Regions from separate parts of the Plantactinospora solaniradicis genome, predicted to be linked through region 1. Evidence: riboswitches for the same ligand, from Rfam matches in the RefSeq annotation. Region 1 holds a riboswitch; the other holds the start of a gene.

Evidence for each region. A riboswitch is a leader RNA that binds a small molecule or an ion and turns the genes downstream of it on or off. The one in region 1 is predicted to bind cyclic di-AMP.
Region 2: another riboswitch for cyclic di-AMP. It lies ahead of ACFP2T_RS41085 (coiled-coil domain-containing protein); the one in region 1 lies ahead of ACFP2T_RS23890 (C40 family peptidase).

The regions. Positions count from the first base shown of each region.
Region 1 covers NZ_JBHSPR010000018.1:471,309-478,874, forward strand. Annotated here, with positions in the region: gene ACFP2T_RS23885 (N-acetylmuramoyl-L-alanine amidase) at 1-1,981, opposite strand, end outside; cyclic di-AMP (ydaO/yuaA leader) riboswitch at 2,269-2,407, shown strand; gene ACFP2T_RS23890 (C40 family peptidase) at 2,492-3,457, shown strand; gene dcd (dCTP deaminase) at 3,604-4,182, opposite strand; gene ACFP2T_RS23900 (pyridoxamine 5'-phosphate oxidase family protein) at 4,281-4,847, shown strand; gene ACFP2T_RS23905 (zinc metalloprotease) at 4,860-5,837, opposite strand; tRNA gene ACFP2T_RS23910 (tRNA-Gly) at 6,052-6,122, shown strand; partial or broken gene ACFP2T_RS23915 (SigE family RNA polymerase sigma factor) at 6,422-6,895, shown strand; gene ACFP2T_RS23920 (hypothetical protein) at 7,065-7,566, shown strand, end outside.
Region 2 covers NZ_JBHSPR010000060.1:318,582-326,147, reverse strand. Annotated here, with positions in the region: gene ACFP2T_RS41105 (ABC transporter permease) at 1-363, opposite strand, end outside; gene ACFP2T_RS41100 (hypothetical protein) at 770-1,336, opposite strand; gene ACFP2T_RS41095 (MarR family winged helix-turn-helix transcriptional regulator) at 1,326-1,760, opposite strand; gene ACFP2T_RS41090 (cation diffusion facilitator family transporter) at 1,878-2,792, opposite strand; gene ACFP2T_RS41085 (coiled-coil domain-containing protein) at 2,960-3,976, opposite strand; cyclic di-AMP (ydaO/yuaA leader) riboswitch at 3,980-4,111, opposite strand; gene ACFP2T_RS41080 (SDR family oxidoreductase) at 4,464-5,489, opposite strand; gene ACFP2T_RS41075 (polysaccharide deacetylase family protein) at 5,706-6,440, shown strand; gene ACFP2T_RS41070 (glycosyltransferase family 2 protein) at 6,459-7,566, opposite strand, start outside.

The sequences.
Region 1 (7,566 bases):
GGGAGAGGAGCAGCCCTACGTCGTCGGCGTTGACGTACATGATCCGGTGTCCGAACTGGATCTGGACGTACCGGGTGTCGCCGCGGATCACCGTCCAGTCCCCGGGCGACGAACCGTCGAACGTGGTGGCCCGGTAGTACTCGCTGGGCAGCAGGTTGCCGACGGCGTACCGCTGCCCGGCGGAGAGGGTGTACTGCAACGGCGTGACCGTCTGGTAGGGCACGCCGGCCGGGTAGGCGGCGGCCTCCGGGTACGCCCTGCCGTACACCGGGATCGTCGCCCGGCCCGGCTTCGGCGTCGCGACCAGTCCGATCGACCACTTCGCGGTCGGGTTCCCGGCCGGATTGTGGAACCAGGCCTTCTGGCCGAGATACCAGATCGCGGTCCAGTCGCCCTGCCGGTCCGCGACGGCGTACGTCTGCCCCGCCGACGCCCGCGCCCCGTGGTCGGAGATGTGCATCGTGTTCGGGGTGCCGTCGGGGCGCAGTGCGATGTCGTTCACCAGCGGCGCGTCGGCGGCCGGAGCGCTGCGCAGGATCACCGACGAGGAGCCGCGCGCCGGGCACGGTACGCCGGCCGTGTCGCAGCCGGTGAAGGCCGGCCGGTTGGTGGCGAAGTCCGGGTCGATGGTGACCAGTCCGGTGCGGGAGGTGCCGGTGCTCCAGAACGGGGCCCGGAGCAGGTCGAAGTAGTGCGACCAGTCCCAGTACGGCCCGGGGTCCCAGTGCATGCCCCGGACGTTCGCCGGCAGGATTCCGGGCACGTTGTCGTGGCCGATGATGTGCTGGCGGTCCAGCGGGATGTCGTACCGGTCGGCGAGGTAGCGCACCAGCTTGGCCGAGGTGCGGTACATCGCCTCGGTGTACCAGGTGCCCTGCGCGGCGTAGCCCTCGTGCTCGAGCCCGATCGCCTTGGCGTTGACGTACCAGTTGCCGGCGTGCCAGGCGACGTCCTTGGCCTTCACGTGCTGCGCGATGTGCCCGTCCGCCGAGCGCAACGTGTACTGCCAGCTCACGTAGGTGGGATCCTGCACCAGGCGCAGCGTGGTGTCGTAGCTCCCCTCGGTGTCGTGGATGACGATGTACTCGATCTTCTGCCGTCCCGGCCGGTCGGACAGGTCGTGGTTGCCGTAGTCACCGGCACCGAACGCCTGGTACGGCGCGGGGATCCATTCGCAGGAGATGTCGCGCGGGCACTCCAACCCGTCCGGCCGGGCGGGTTTGCGCAGGCCGAGCCGGTCCAGCCAGGCTCGGGCCGGTACGAGTCCGGGGTGCGCGGCCAGGATGATCCGATGGCCGTCGTCGGTGGTCCGGGCCGCACCCTCGGTGATGGTCCGGAAGACCTCGTCGGCGAAGGTCCGCGCGGCGTCCGCACTGTCGCTGCCGGCGTACCGGGCCACCGCGCCGTACCAGGCCGCGGGGTCGCTGGTCCGGCCGGTCGGTCCGGCCAGCGCCTTCTGGTACGACGCGAGCAGCGCCGCCCCGCCCCGAATGTTCACCGCCGGTTCGGTCCGCAGTGCCCGCTCGTCGACCCCGGTCAGCGCGGCGGCGGCGTCGAGGGTCTGCGCACCCGGTGCCGGTGCCGCGCTGTCCCCTCCGGTGGTGGTTCCCTCGTCCGTGACGCTCGGGTGCAACGGTGCGGCGGGCCGGGCGCTGTCGCCACGCCGGTCCTCGCCGTGTTCGTGGGGCGGTCCGGCCAGCCCGTCGAGATAGGCGAAGTCGGTGAGGTGCATCGGGCCGTACCCGCCGCTGGTGCTCGGCGTGCCGGCGTTGGTGTCCCAACGAGATTCCAGATAGGAGACGCCGAGCAGAACGCTTTCCGGTACGCCGAATTCGCTCGCCGCGGCCGCGTACTCCTGTTGCCGGCCGTCGGTCGCCGGAGCCGCCGCCGGCGCGGGGCCGGACGGCACCAGCGCGACGGCGCCGACCACGGCGGTACCGAGCGCGATTCTCCTGCTCAACGGCATTGTCGTCCGAGGCATCGAACCTCCATTCGCCGGGGGTGGGCTTGATGATCACCCTCCACCCGGGACCGGCGTCCGTCAATAGCTGCCGGCCTCACTCATCACGATGTAGGAAATCTTCACCTATTTCAGAGGGCGTTCGGACGCTTGTTCGCTCAGTTTCGGACGCTTGTTCGCTCGCACCCTCAGCGAGCATCCCGATACGTAACGAATCGACTCGGATCACGGGTTGCGTTTGAATAACAGGCTTCTCTAATGTTGGGGACCGTCGGAGACGACGGCAGGCCGCCCAACCGGGCGGCGACGTCTCTACACCGCCGAATCGTCGAATATCAGCGAACCGGGGACCCGGGCACCATGGGGTGAATCCGCGTCAGCGGTAGGGCGAATCTCTTCCCGCCCGAACCCGTCAGCTAACCCGGTAGGCGGGCTACGGAAGAAGGAGTACGGACCCCGGTGGCTCCCCTTGCCCCGCGGTCGCAGTCCCTCCGGTCGGTAACGACCGGTGCCGGGACGGCGACACCGCCTTTGCGAAGGTCCATTCTCGTCGCCGCATTCGCCGTGCTGGCCAGCGTCGCCGTGCTGTTCGTGGGCACCACGCCGGCCCTCGCCGAACCCTCGGTGGCCGAGATCGAGAAGCAGATCGACACGGCCTGGCGCAAGCTCGAACCGATCGTCGAGAAGCACAACGCCACCCGGCAGGACCTGACCGCGAAGAAGGCCCAGGCCAAGACGCTCCGGAACAAGATCGCCCCACTCCAGACGCAGATCGACGCCGCGATGGACCGGGTGAGCGAGTTCGCCGTGGAGGCGTACAAGGGCGACAAGGCCTCGTCGATCAACGCCCTACTGACCAACAAGTCGCCGGCCGCACTCGTCGGCCAGCTCTCGGTACTCGACCAGTTCGCCCGCCAGCAGCAGCGCGACGTGCAGGCGGTGATCGACCTCAGGGACAAGTACGACGCCCAGAAGCGCCCGCTCGACACCCTGGTCAGCCAGCTCACCAAGACCGAGGCCGAACTGGCCAAGAAGAAGAAGGAAATCGACGCCGAGGTCGACCGGCTACAGAAGCTGCGGATCCAGGCGTACGGCAACGGTTCCGCCGGTCCGCTCGCCCCGGCACCCTGCCCGGCCACCTACCCCGGTGGCAACGCCGGCAAGGCGGTCAAGTTCGCCTGCCAGCAGATCGGCAAGCCGTACGTGTGGGGTGCCGAAGGCCCCAACTCGTACGACTGCTCCGGCCTGACCCTGGCCGCCTGGGCCAAGGGCGGCGTGTCGTTGCCGCACAACGCCCGCGCGCAGCGTGGGAAGGTCAAGTCGGTCAGCCGCTCCGAGCTCCGACCCGGTGACCTGGTCTTCTACTACGCCGACCTCAGCCACGTCGGGATGTACGTCGGAGGTGGTTGGATCGTGCACGCTTCCCGGGCCGGCGAGCCGGTCAAGATGAAGCGGATGGACGACGGCGAAATCCACAGCTTCGGCAGACCCGGCTGATCCAGTCCGTCGGTCGACCGGAAGCCGAACCCGGAAGACCGCACAGCACGTCGAGAGGCCCCCGTCGCAGTCGCGGCGGGGGCCTCTCGTATCGGTAGTACCCGGTAGTACCGCGGGCGGTGCGCAGCGCGGCGGTTCGGGTCAGCTCAGCGGGTGGGCCAGGTGTGCCAGTTCTGCCACGAGCGGCTCGGGGTCGGCCCGCGCTGCCCCTGGTAGCGCGAGCCGTAGACGGCCGAGCCGTACGGGTGCGCGGACGGCGACGAGAGCCGGAAGATGCAGAGCTGGCCGATCTTCATCCCGGGCCACAACCTGATCGGCAGGTTGGCGACGTTGGACAGCTCCAGGGTGACGTGGCCGGAGAACCCGGGGTCGATGAAGCCCGCGGTCGAGTGGGTGAGCAGGCCGAGCCGCCCCAGACTGGATTTGCCTTCCAGCCGGCCGGCGAGCTGGTCGCCGAGCGAGATCACCTCGAGTGTCGACGCGAGCACGAACTCGCCGGGGTGCAGCACGAAGGGCTCGCCGTCCGGCACGTCGACCAGCGAGGTCAGTTCGTCCTGCTGGATCGCCGGGTCGATGTGGGTGTAGAGATGGTTGTTGAAGACTCGGAACAGGCGATCCAGGCGTACGTCGATGCTCGACGGTTGCACCAACGCGGGCTCGAAGGGCTCCAGCGCCAGGGTGCCCGCCTTGATCTCGATCACTAGGTCGTGGTCGGAGAGCAGCACCGTGCCACCTTAGCGACTTCCCCGATCGGGCTCGGCCGCGACCTGCCGAGGAGTGGGCCGGGGTAGGTGATCGAACATATGTTCGATAGAATGTCCTCATGGCATCCTGGTCCGAATTCGCCTCCGACGAGCCCGGTCTCGCCGACGCGATCCGTGTCCTCATCCAGCAGTACGGGCCGGGTCTCGGCTACCTGGCAACGGTGCGTGCCGACGGTGGGCCGCGCGTGCATCCGGTCTCCCCGGTCATCACCGACGAGGGGATGTTCTGCTTCGTGGTCGACTCGCCCAAGCGTCGCGATCTCGAACGGGACGGTCGCTACGCGCTGCACTCGTTTCCGCCGGAGGACAGTGACGACGAGGCGTACGTGGCCGGTCGCGCCCGGCCGGTGACCGATCAGGCCCGGGTGGACCAACTCGCCGGCAACCTGAGGGCCGCGCCCCAGGTCGACTGGCGGCTGTTCGAGTTCACGGTCGACGTGGCGATGCTGTCCCGGCACGGCAGCAACGGAGCCACCCCGCTGGCCGGGGACCGGTCCGAACGCCCGGCGGTGCAGGTCTGGCTGGACCCGGCCGGCGCCACGACCGGCCCCAGGGCCGGCATCGGCCCGAAGCGGAGGGCCCATCGACGCCGGGCCGTCGTCGAGGAGCCGGTGCCGACGCCCTGACCGGAGGCGCCCCTACGACTCGCGCAGCGCCTTCCACGCCTTCAGCATCCGGAACGCCTGCCCATAGGTGAACTGGCTCATGCATGCGTCGACCGAGTAGTCCATGAAGTTGTGGATCGGATCGGAGCCGGGCCTGGTGGGGCAACTGTCCCGTCCCACCGGGCAGCCGAAGCCCGGCACCGCCTCCGCTGGCGTGTCGAACACCTGGTCGCCCCGGCCGGCGCAGCCCTCCTGGAAGGTGTGGTAGAGATTCAGCCAGTGGCCGATCTCGTGGGTGGCCGTGTCGCCCGCGTTGTACGGCGTCGCCGTACCGCCCGGCAGCGACTCGGAGAGCACGACCACACCGTCCTGCCGGTCGAACCTCCGCTCCGGAAAGGTCGCCCAGCCGAGCAGGTCCTGGTCCAACAGCCCGGTGTAGAGGTTGAGGGTTTTCTTCCCGCCCACCCGGAGTGCCTGCTTCATCTGTGCCTCCGCCGGGCTGTCCACCACGATCGGGTACCAGGCCGGTTTGACCACCCGGTTCACCTTCTTGAGCCTGAACTCGAAGGGCGTCCAGGCGCCGCCGGTACGGCCGCCGAAGGAGTCGTTCAGCACCTTGATCTGCGTGTCGATCAGTGCCTGTGGGATGCTGCCGCCGGCCCGGGTCCGGTCCTTCGAGATGACGTGGAAGACGACGTCGATGGTTATCGGGACCTTGCCGGGCAGGCCGAGCGGCGCGACACCCACCCGCTGGGCGTACGCGGCATCGACGAGGCGGTCCCGTTCGGCCGCCTCGGTCGCGGTCAGCTCGTTCGGTTCGACTCCGTGCGGCGTACCGGGTCTGGCTTTGGCGGTCGGGTGGTCGTCGGTCGACTCGACGCAGCCCGGCTCGGCGTCGCCGGCCGGGAGCGCCGACGCCGCGACCGCCGGGCTGGACCCGAGCAGCAGTACGAGTGGAAGGCTCGCCATGCCGACCCAGCGCGACGACCGTCGAATGTTGTGTAACGCCATTGCCTCACCCTTTGCCTCCGGAAAGTGGCGCTATGAACACGTAGTGCCACTGTTACAGGTGGGGCGGACGTTACCTTGCGTGGTGGCCTTTGCAAATGACGCGCGGCGGTGTGGTGCTCGGGGATTGCGACGACGCGAAGGCGCAGTCGAGCCACGGCCGGAGGGGGCGGGTGAGTGCACGAGCGGACCCGACCAGGTACAGTGGGGTCCGCTCGCGGGTGTAGTTCAATGGCAGAACATCAGCTTCCCAAGCTGACAGTGAGGGTTCGATTCCCTTCACCCGCTCAGACCCGAAGGCCCTGGTCAGGACGCGAGTCCCAGCCAGGGCCTTCGTGCTTTCCCTAGCCGGCGATCATGCGACGGGCCATCCACGGGCCTCTAGCGGCGCCGGGCCGGCATGCTGGACCGTACCGTCGTCCGGGTCGCCGCCCTGCCGCTTGTCTGTCTTCTTCGGCTCGCCGGCCTTCTTCGACGTGCCAGCCGACTTCCGGACTTGCGGATATTTCCTCGATCCAGTGCAACCGCGGGGTCGCTCTGCTGCGTGAGTGGGAGGAGCAGCAGCCACCAACGAGAGTGAGGTCGGCGTGACAGACGACGACTACCGGGCGTTCTACGCATCGGCGTTCGCGCGGTTGGTCGGTCAGGTGTACCTGCTGACCGGCGACTTTGCTGAGGCGCAGGACGCCGTCCAAGAAGCGTTTGTCCGAGCTTGGAGCAGACGCCGTCGGTTCGCCGACGGGGACGCGCCGGAGGCGTGGATCAGAACCGTCGCCCACCGGGTCGCAGTCAGCCGTTGGCGCTCGACACGGTCCGGGTTGGCGGCGTGGCGGCGCCGCGGGCTGGCTCCACACGTGCCTGCGCCCGGCGTGGAGACTCCGCTGATCGTGGCGGCCCTGCAACGTCTGCCCGAGGAGCAGCGGCGCGCAATCGTGCTGTACCACCTGTGCGATCGGTCCGTCGATCAGGTCGCCGTCGAGACGGGAGTGCCGTCCGGAACGGTCAAGGCCCGGCTGTCGCGCGGGCGGACCGCTCTGCGACAGATCCTCGAAGAGGCGGACGATTCGCGTCCGTGGGGCCGGCCGGAGTCCGGCGCCACGCCCCTCGCGGGTGACCCGGGGGCCGGCACGCCGCGCCGGTCCGACCGACCGACCGACAACACAACCTTGGAGCGTCGTCATGCCTGACCGCCAGTACCCCGACCGAGAGAGCCGCGAGTTCGAAAGCCCCGTGACCGGAAAGCCTGCCCTGGAGAGCCCGCTGCCCGGCCTGGACACCATGCTCCGGGACGCGGCCGACGACGCGACGCGCCGGGCGATCGTGCCACCGTACGGCCTGGTCCAGAGGGTGGCGGGGCGCCGCCGAGCCGCGAGGGTCGCGACGGCCGGCGTGTTCGGGGCCGTGCTCGTCCTGGTGGTCGGGGTGGCGGCCGTCACCGGTGCCGGGCCTGACCGGGACGAGGTCCGCCCGCAGCCGGCCGCGTCGGCCACCGCGCTGGACCCGTCGTTGCGCGAGTACTGGACAGAGATCCCTGTCCTGACCTGGACGCCGGACGCGGGAGTCGAGGCGCCGGACGTGACTTCCACGAACGAGTTCCGTACGGCGGTGTTCTCCGCGCTCGGCCCGGGGGATCATGACTTCTCCCACCTCAAGGATTTGCGGACGGACTTTCCCGACGCTCCGGTCGGCGGCCCGGCCGTCGCCGTCGATCAGTCGGTCACGGAAGCCGAGT
Region 2 (7,566 bases), on a different contig from region 1:
CAGCGAGAGCACGGTGGTCAGCAGGGCCAGTGTGATGCCGACGAGCTGCGCGCCGATCAGCAGTTCGATGGTCGGCGGCAGGGCCAGCCGGATCGCCTCGCTGACGCTCTGGTGGGTGATCACCGAGGTGCCGAAGTCGCCCCGTAGCGCGGCGCCGAGCCAGTCCAGGTACCGGACGTAGAGCGGATCGTCCAGTCGCAACTGGGCGGTCAGTTCGGCGGCCGCCTCGGGGGTGTAGAAGTCACCGAGGATGGCGTAGACGACGTTGCCCTGGAGGATGTTGACGAGCCCGAACCCGAGCGCCGTCACACAGATGACGACGACCAGCATCTGGAGCAGCCGGGCACCGATCACCCGGAGCATCGCGGTGTTCCTTCGTGGGATCGACGAGGCCGGCTGATCATCGGAGGACTCCCTTGGCTTCTGGGGTCGTCGCGTGCGTGCCCGACCCGTCCGGATCCGCTGGGACACCAGGTGGGGCCGGCTCGCCGCTTAGCCGGACGCTACAATTCGGTTCCGCTCATAGCAACGCCCCCCTCTGTTGGTTCTGCTAGGCGGAACATTTCGTGGCCGTTTCGTAACAACATCAAGTACGGACCGCTCGACGACACTCGGACATCCGGCTGGCACGGCCGACGAGACCGGGGTGGGTGCGGTGTCCTGACGCGGGCTCGACCCGCACGGCAGCCGGGAACGACGCGCTACACCCGTCGGCGCACCGCAGCACGAGCGGGGGCCCGCCGAGGTCAGGTATCCGCGTGCCCGGGACTCAACCGACCGGCGTCGTCGGCTCGCCGTGCTCGGCGTGCCGTCCGTGGTCGCTGACCTGGGCGTCGAACCAGGCGTGCAGGGCACTCAGCAGCGCGGGTTCCGCCGTCAGATAGTCCAGTTGGGCGCCGTCGGGCAGCTCGCGGTAGTCGATCCGGATCCGGGCGGCGCCGGCCCTCAACTCCGCCAGGCCGGGCATCTCCGCGCCGTGGATCCGGGCCGGGTCGGCGAAGTCGCCCCGCCGGAACCGTTCCGCCTCCGCCCGGAGGTGTTCCCGGACCAGCCCGACCTGCCGCTGGTCCACCGGTTCGTCGACGGTCACGGTCTGCCGTCCACCGGTGCCGGTCTTGCTGAACCGGTGCGTGCTGCGCTCGAGGTCGAACGGCATGACCTCGCGTCCCCGTTCGGCGACGTCGGCCTGGCGCCCGGCGTCGGCCGGGGGGGCTTCGCCGGCACGCCGGAAGTCGAGGAGGACGACCAGCGCGACGACGACCAGCGCGGCCGCGACCACCGCGAGGACGGTCCCGCGGCCGGGCGACGGGCGCCGCGACTGCGCGTCACTGGTCATCTGCGGCCTCCGCGAGTCGCTGCACGGCCGACAGGATCGCCGGCCGCTCGTCGGGTGGAATGCGGTCCAGCAGTGCGGCGAACCTGGCGTCCCGGGCCTGGGCGAGCCGTTCGGCCACCCGTACGCCCTGCTCGGTGAGGGTGAGCCAGATTCTCCGGCCGTCGTCGGCGGCGTCGGCGCGACCCACCCAGCCCCGGCCGACGAGCTGCCCGACGAGCCGGCTGACCGTGCTCTTCTCCAGCCGCAGTCGACGAGCCAGCTCGGCCTGGCGCAGCCCGCCATCGCGCTGGATCTCCGTCAGGGCGTGCGCCTCGGAGACGGTCATCTGCTGCCCGCAGGGGGTCTGCTCGGGCCGGTGCAGCCCGAATGCCCGGACGAAGGAACTGACGGCGTCCCGGATGGCCCGCGCGTCGTCGGTGGTCATGGTTGCACGATACAACCAAGTAGGTGCACGCTACAACCAGTTGACGGACCACGGGCGCCCAACTCGTCGGCGACGGCCGGACAACTCGATCAACCAGTCAGCCGCCGACGGCGCGGGTCACCACGAGCTTCCGTGACAGAGTCGTTCGGCGCTCGGCGGTTCGACCTGGAGGGTGGCGTGGTCGATGCCGAAGTCGTCGTGCAACTGTCGACGAGCCGCCGCCAGCACCGCCGCCACGTCGGCACCCTCGATCAGGTTCAGGTGTGCCGACGCCACGTCCATCCCGGACGTGAGCGTCCAGACGTGCAGGTCGTGCACCTCGGTCACCCCGTCGAGGCCGGCCAGCCGCTCCCGGACCAGGGCGACCTCGACGTGCGGCGGCGCGGCCTGCACCAGCACCCGGCCGGCGGCCAGCGCCAGCTTCCAGGTCCGGGGCAGGATGAGCAGGCCGACCACGACGGCGACGATCGGGTCCGCGTACCGCCATCCGGTCGTCGCGATGACCGATGCGGCGATGATGACGCCGACCGAACCGAGGAGGTCACCCAGCACCTCCAGGTAGGCACCGCGCAGGTTGAGGCTCTCCTTGGCCCCGCCGCGCAACAGCAGGAAGGCCACCACGTTCACGGCCAGGCCGCCGACGGCGACGACCAGCATCGGCCCGGCCGCCACCTCGGGCGGGTCGTCCAACCGGCGGACGGACTCCACCAGTACGAAAATCGCCATCCCGGAGAGCAGCACCGCGTTCGCCAGCGCGGCGAGCACCTCCAGGCGGTACAGCCCGAAGGTGCGCTGCGGATCGTCCGACGCCCGGCCGGCGGCGGTGATCGCCGCCAGCGCCATGCCGATGCCGAGGACGTCGGTGAACATGTGTCCGGCGTCCGAGAGCAGTGCGAGCGAGCCGGTCAGCCAGGCGGCGACGGCCTGCACCACCATGTAGAGGGCCAGCACTCCGAAGGCCAGCCAGAGCGGTCGACGGTGCCGCTCCCCCGCCCACGTCTGCGGACCTGCGTGCGCGTGTCCGGCACCCATCCCCTGATCCCCCGTTCCCCGGGGCCGGCCCCCGCCGTCCCGGAGACAACGTATGCGGACATCGCTATGTATGCAAGTTGAAAGTGGATGTCACAACGGAACCGCCCCGTCACCCGGAGTGGGTGGCGGGGCGGTTCCGTTCGTACGGGGTGTCGCGCGCGATTCCCTTACAGCATCGACATGTGCACGTGGTCGGTGTGGTCACTCGGACCGCTGTAGGACTTCCAGCCAGTGGCCGGGAACCAGATCTCCCTGTACCAGATCACGTACAGGATCCCCAGTCGATCGGCGTTGCGGACCAGGAAGGCGGTGAGGTCGTTGCCGTACTTCATCTGGTCGTCGTTCGCGGCCCGGCTGAAGCCGGAGCTCTTCAACGACCAGTCGCAGGCCCGACCCTTGGGATGCTCGAACGGACCACCGTCGCGGTGGCAACCGACGAACCTCTTGAAGCCCGCCCGCCGAACCTCGTTGTACGCGTGCAGGGTCCGGGGCGTGACGCATCCGTTGGTGGTCGGATCGTCCCTGGTGCACCCCTCCCCCGGGAAGCCGTCCGCCATGCCCGGCCCGGGCCGGGCGACCGGCGACTTGGCGTCCACGAGGCCCCGGTCGGGGCGCGACCTGCCGCCGACCAGCGCGAGCGCCTTCTCCGCCTCCTTCTGCTGCTTCTTGATGATCTGTTCCTGCGCGGCCTGCTTGGCAACCTCGGCGTCGACCGCCGCCTTGGTCTGGCTGACCTGCTCGCGCGCCTGGTTCAGGGCCCGGAGCTTCTGGTTGTTGAACAGGTTCAGCTCGTCCAGCGCGGCGGCCCGGTCGATGAACGAGTCGGACGAGGCGCTGTTCAGCAGCATCGACACGGCACTGAGCTTGCCGCTGCGGTACGACTCGGCGGCGATCTTGCTCGCCTCCGGAGCGAGCGCTTCCAACCTGTCCTCTGCCCGCTTGAGGTCTTCGGCGAGTTCCGCCTGCCGCTGCTTGGACTTCTTGACCGCGGCCTTGGCCTCCGCGTACCGCTTACCGGTGGTGGCGAGTACGTCACCGAGGATCGGCGAGTCGACGTCCTCCTTCGGACCCGCCGGCTTCGGTGCGGCCGGTGCCGCCGACGCCACCGACGGAACCACGATCAGTGCTCCGGCGGTGAGCAGTGCCAGGGCAGTCGCCAGCGATCGGCGTAGGGGTGCCCTCACATGTATCCCTTCCGTCGGCCGCCGACCGGGTTAGCTGACGGGTTCGGGATGGAAGTGGTCCCTACCGCTCGCGCGGATTCACCCCACGTGCATGGGTCCCCGGTTCGCCGGGTGGCGATTAGGCGGCGATCAGCGCCGGCACCACGTGGTGTCCGGCGGCTATGAACGGCAGACAGCATACCTGGTTTCACTTCCGGAATGGCAATACCCGATTGTCGGCAAATGTGTTGCCAGACAACGACTATCAGTAATCACGGCGCGTCGGATGCATCGAAGAACATCCTTTGGGTCGGGGTCATTAACAAGATGCTGTCGGCTATTTACCGGGCGCGTAGGCGAGGTGCCGCCGACCCACCTGGGAAATGTCCAGTTTGACTGGTCGACGATTGCCGGCCATCTGCGACAAACCCGCAGGTCAGAGTGGTTTCGAGGGACGGGTCGGGGCGGATACGGCGCCGCGGGTCGGCGACCGGGACGACGGAGTCGACTACCGTCGGCGGCGGACGGCGGTGCCGAGTACCACGCCGACGGTCGCGGCGGCGGCCAGCCCGGCGACGAGCAGACTCCGGTGCTGCGACAACCACAGTTGGGGACTGCGAGCCCGGGACCGTGGGTCGAACGAGCCGTGTGCTCCCGGGTCCGCCCCGCCGCCGTCGTCGACCGGGTGCCACAGGTTGCTCGGCCGGTGCGGATCGGCCGGCTGGTCGGTCTGCTGAGCCGAGTAACCCGAACGGGCCAGGTAGCGATCGAGCAGACCGGGTACGCACCGGTTGGCGAGGATGGTGCCCACGGTGGACGCCCCGACCCAGTACTCCCGGCGCCGTGGCCGGTCGGCCGCGTACACGATGGCCCGGGCGGCGACCTCCGGCTGATAGATCGGCGGCACCGGCCGGGCCCGGTTACGCAGCCGGGACAGCACCCAGTCGAACTGCGGAGTGTTCACCGCCGGCAGGTGCACCATGGTCACGCGTACCGGGCTGCGATCGTGCAGAAGTTCACAGCGCAGCGACTCGGTGAAGCCGACGATCGCGTGTTTCGCGCCACAATAAGCGGACTGTAGCGGAATCGATCGGTACGCCAGCGCGGATCCCACCTGCACGATGGTGCCGGACCCTCGGGGCACCATCCGACGAAGCGCGGCCCGGGTGCCGTACACGTAACCGAGATAGCAGACCTCCGTCACCCGGCGAAACTCCTCCGGGCCGATCTCCGGAAACGGCGCGAACACCGACGCGAAAGCGTCGTTCACCCAGAGGTCGATCGGTCCGAGTTCGCGCGTGACCCGGTCGGCCGCCTCCTCGACCTGGTGATAGTCCGCCACGTCGGTCTCGATCGGCAGCGCGACACCCCCGTTGGCTCGCACGTCCTCGGCGGCGGCACGCAGACCGATTCCTCCCCGGGCCAGCAGGGCCAGTCGCATTCCCCGTCGGGCCAGCAGACGTGCCGTGGCCCGGCCCACCCCCGCGCTCGCCCCGGTGATCACCGCCACCCCTGGCGCAGGTCGGGCACGCATCTGTCGTCTCCTCTGTCCATCCTGGCCACCCGGCCCCGGCCCGCACACCAGGCAGGCTCCGGGCCCGAGCCGGCCCGCCCGGCTACCCGGAATCCGGCGCGGCAAACGTCGGACGGTCCGGAGCGGGCCGCGCGGATCCGGAAACGAACTCCCAACCCTCCCACTCCACCCGTCCGGGTGAGGGTGAAGGCGGCTGTCGCGGGTACCCGGCCGGCGATGGTGAGGCGGGTGGAGGAACGGGTGCGGTCACGCGCGGTACCGGCGACAACGGTCGGTGCCGCGCTGGCCGCCCAGGTCGTGCCGGCCCTGACCGTGCTGCCCGGCGTACGGCTCCGGTTCTTTCCCCGGCTGAGCGGCCGGGGCGCCCCGGGCCACGTCGCGCTGACCTTCGACGACGGTCCCGACCCGACCTCGACCCCACTCTTCGTCGAAGCCCTGGCCGCACACCGGACCCGCGCGACGTTCTTCGTGCTCGGCTCCATGCTCGCTCGGGCACCGGAACTCGGCCTGGACCTGGCCGCCGCCGGCCACGAGGTGGCGGTACACGGCTGGGCACACCAGAACCTGCTCCTCCGCGGCCCACACGCGACCTACCGCGACCTGGCCCGGACCCGCGAGCTGATCGGGGCGGTGACCGGCCGGACGCCCCGGTTCTTCCGGCCACCGTACGGCGTGTTCAGCACCGCGTCGCTGATGGCCGCCCGCCGACTGGACCTGACGCCGGTGCTCTGGACCTGCTGGGGCCGGGACTGGACCCGTTCGGCGACCCGCTCGTCCGTGCTCGACACGCTGCGGACCGGTCTGGCCGGTGGCGGGACGGTGCTCCTGCACGACTCCGACTGCACCTCCGCGCCCGGAGCCTGGCGGGCCAGCCTCGCCGCCCTGCCGCACCTGCTGGAGGAGTGCCTGAGCCGGGGCTGGCGGGTCGGTCCGCTCGGCGAACACGGCTGACCGGTCCGGGGGGACCGGTCAGCCCACCCGGTCGGTCAACTCGCCGGGCGACGCCTCGGTCAACTCGCCGGGCGACGCCTCGGCACGGGTTCCGGGCACGGGTGCCGGGGACGGACCGGCACCGGCACCGGCACCGGCACGAACCGGCATGGTGGTCGGGTGTCGGATCCGGGCGACCATGCCGATGTGGGCCCGGCGGGCGACCCGGAGCGCGGCGAACAGTCCGTAGCCCCCGCGACCGACGAGCCGGTGCTTGAGCCCGAGCGCGCCGCCGGGCGGCCGGTATCCACCGGACGGCAGATGTGCGCGGTAGCGGGTGACGATCTCGGCGAAGAACTTCCGGCGCCGGCCCGGCGGCACCCGCCGGGGATGGCCGAGGACCTGTAGCAGGTGCCAGATCATCCGCTGGAAGATCAGGTGACGCAGTTCGGCCGGCACCGCCGGATCGGCCTCCAGCCGAGCCAGTACCCGGTCCCAGTGCCCGAACACCTCGAAGTGACGCTCGCTGACCGTCGAGGTGATCGCCCCGCCGGTCCGCTGCCGGTACGCGTAACAGCAGCGGTCCAGCAGGCTGATCCGCTCGGCGGCGAGCATCAACGGGAAGGTGAACGAGACGTCCTCGTACCAGCCGGAGCCGAAGGTCAGTCCCGACTCGGTCAGGAACTGTCGCCGGATCACCTTGTTGCAGGTGATGTGCAGCACCGACAGCAGCGCCGGGCGCTCCCGCAGCGTGAAGGTGTCCGGCACCGGCCGCCCGGCACCGACCTGGGACAACGAGTGGTGCCGGACCGCACCGTTCGGGTAGTGCCGGGTGTACGCGGTGACCAGCAGATCCGGCCCGGTCCGGGCCAGCCGGTCGGCCACCGCCGGCAGCGCCCCCTCGGGCAGCCAGTCGTCGCTGTCCACAAACCACACGTACCGTCCGGTCGCGTGGGCGAGCCCGGCGTTGCGGGCCGCACCCAGCCCCTGGTTGTGCTCCAGGGTCACCACCACGACCCGGGAGTCCCGCTCCGCGTACCGGGAGAGGATCCGGGCGGAGCCGTCGGTCGAGGCGTCGTCCACCGCGACCAGTTGGATGTCGTACATGGACTGGTTGAGGATCGAGTCCAGGCAGTCGGCCAGGTAC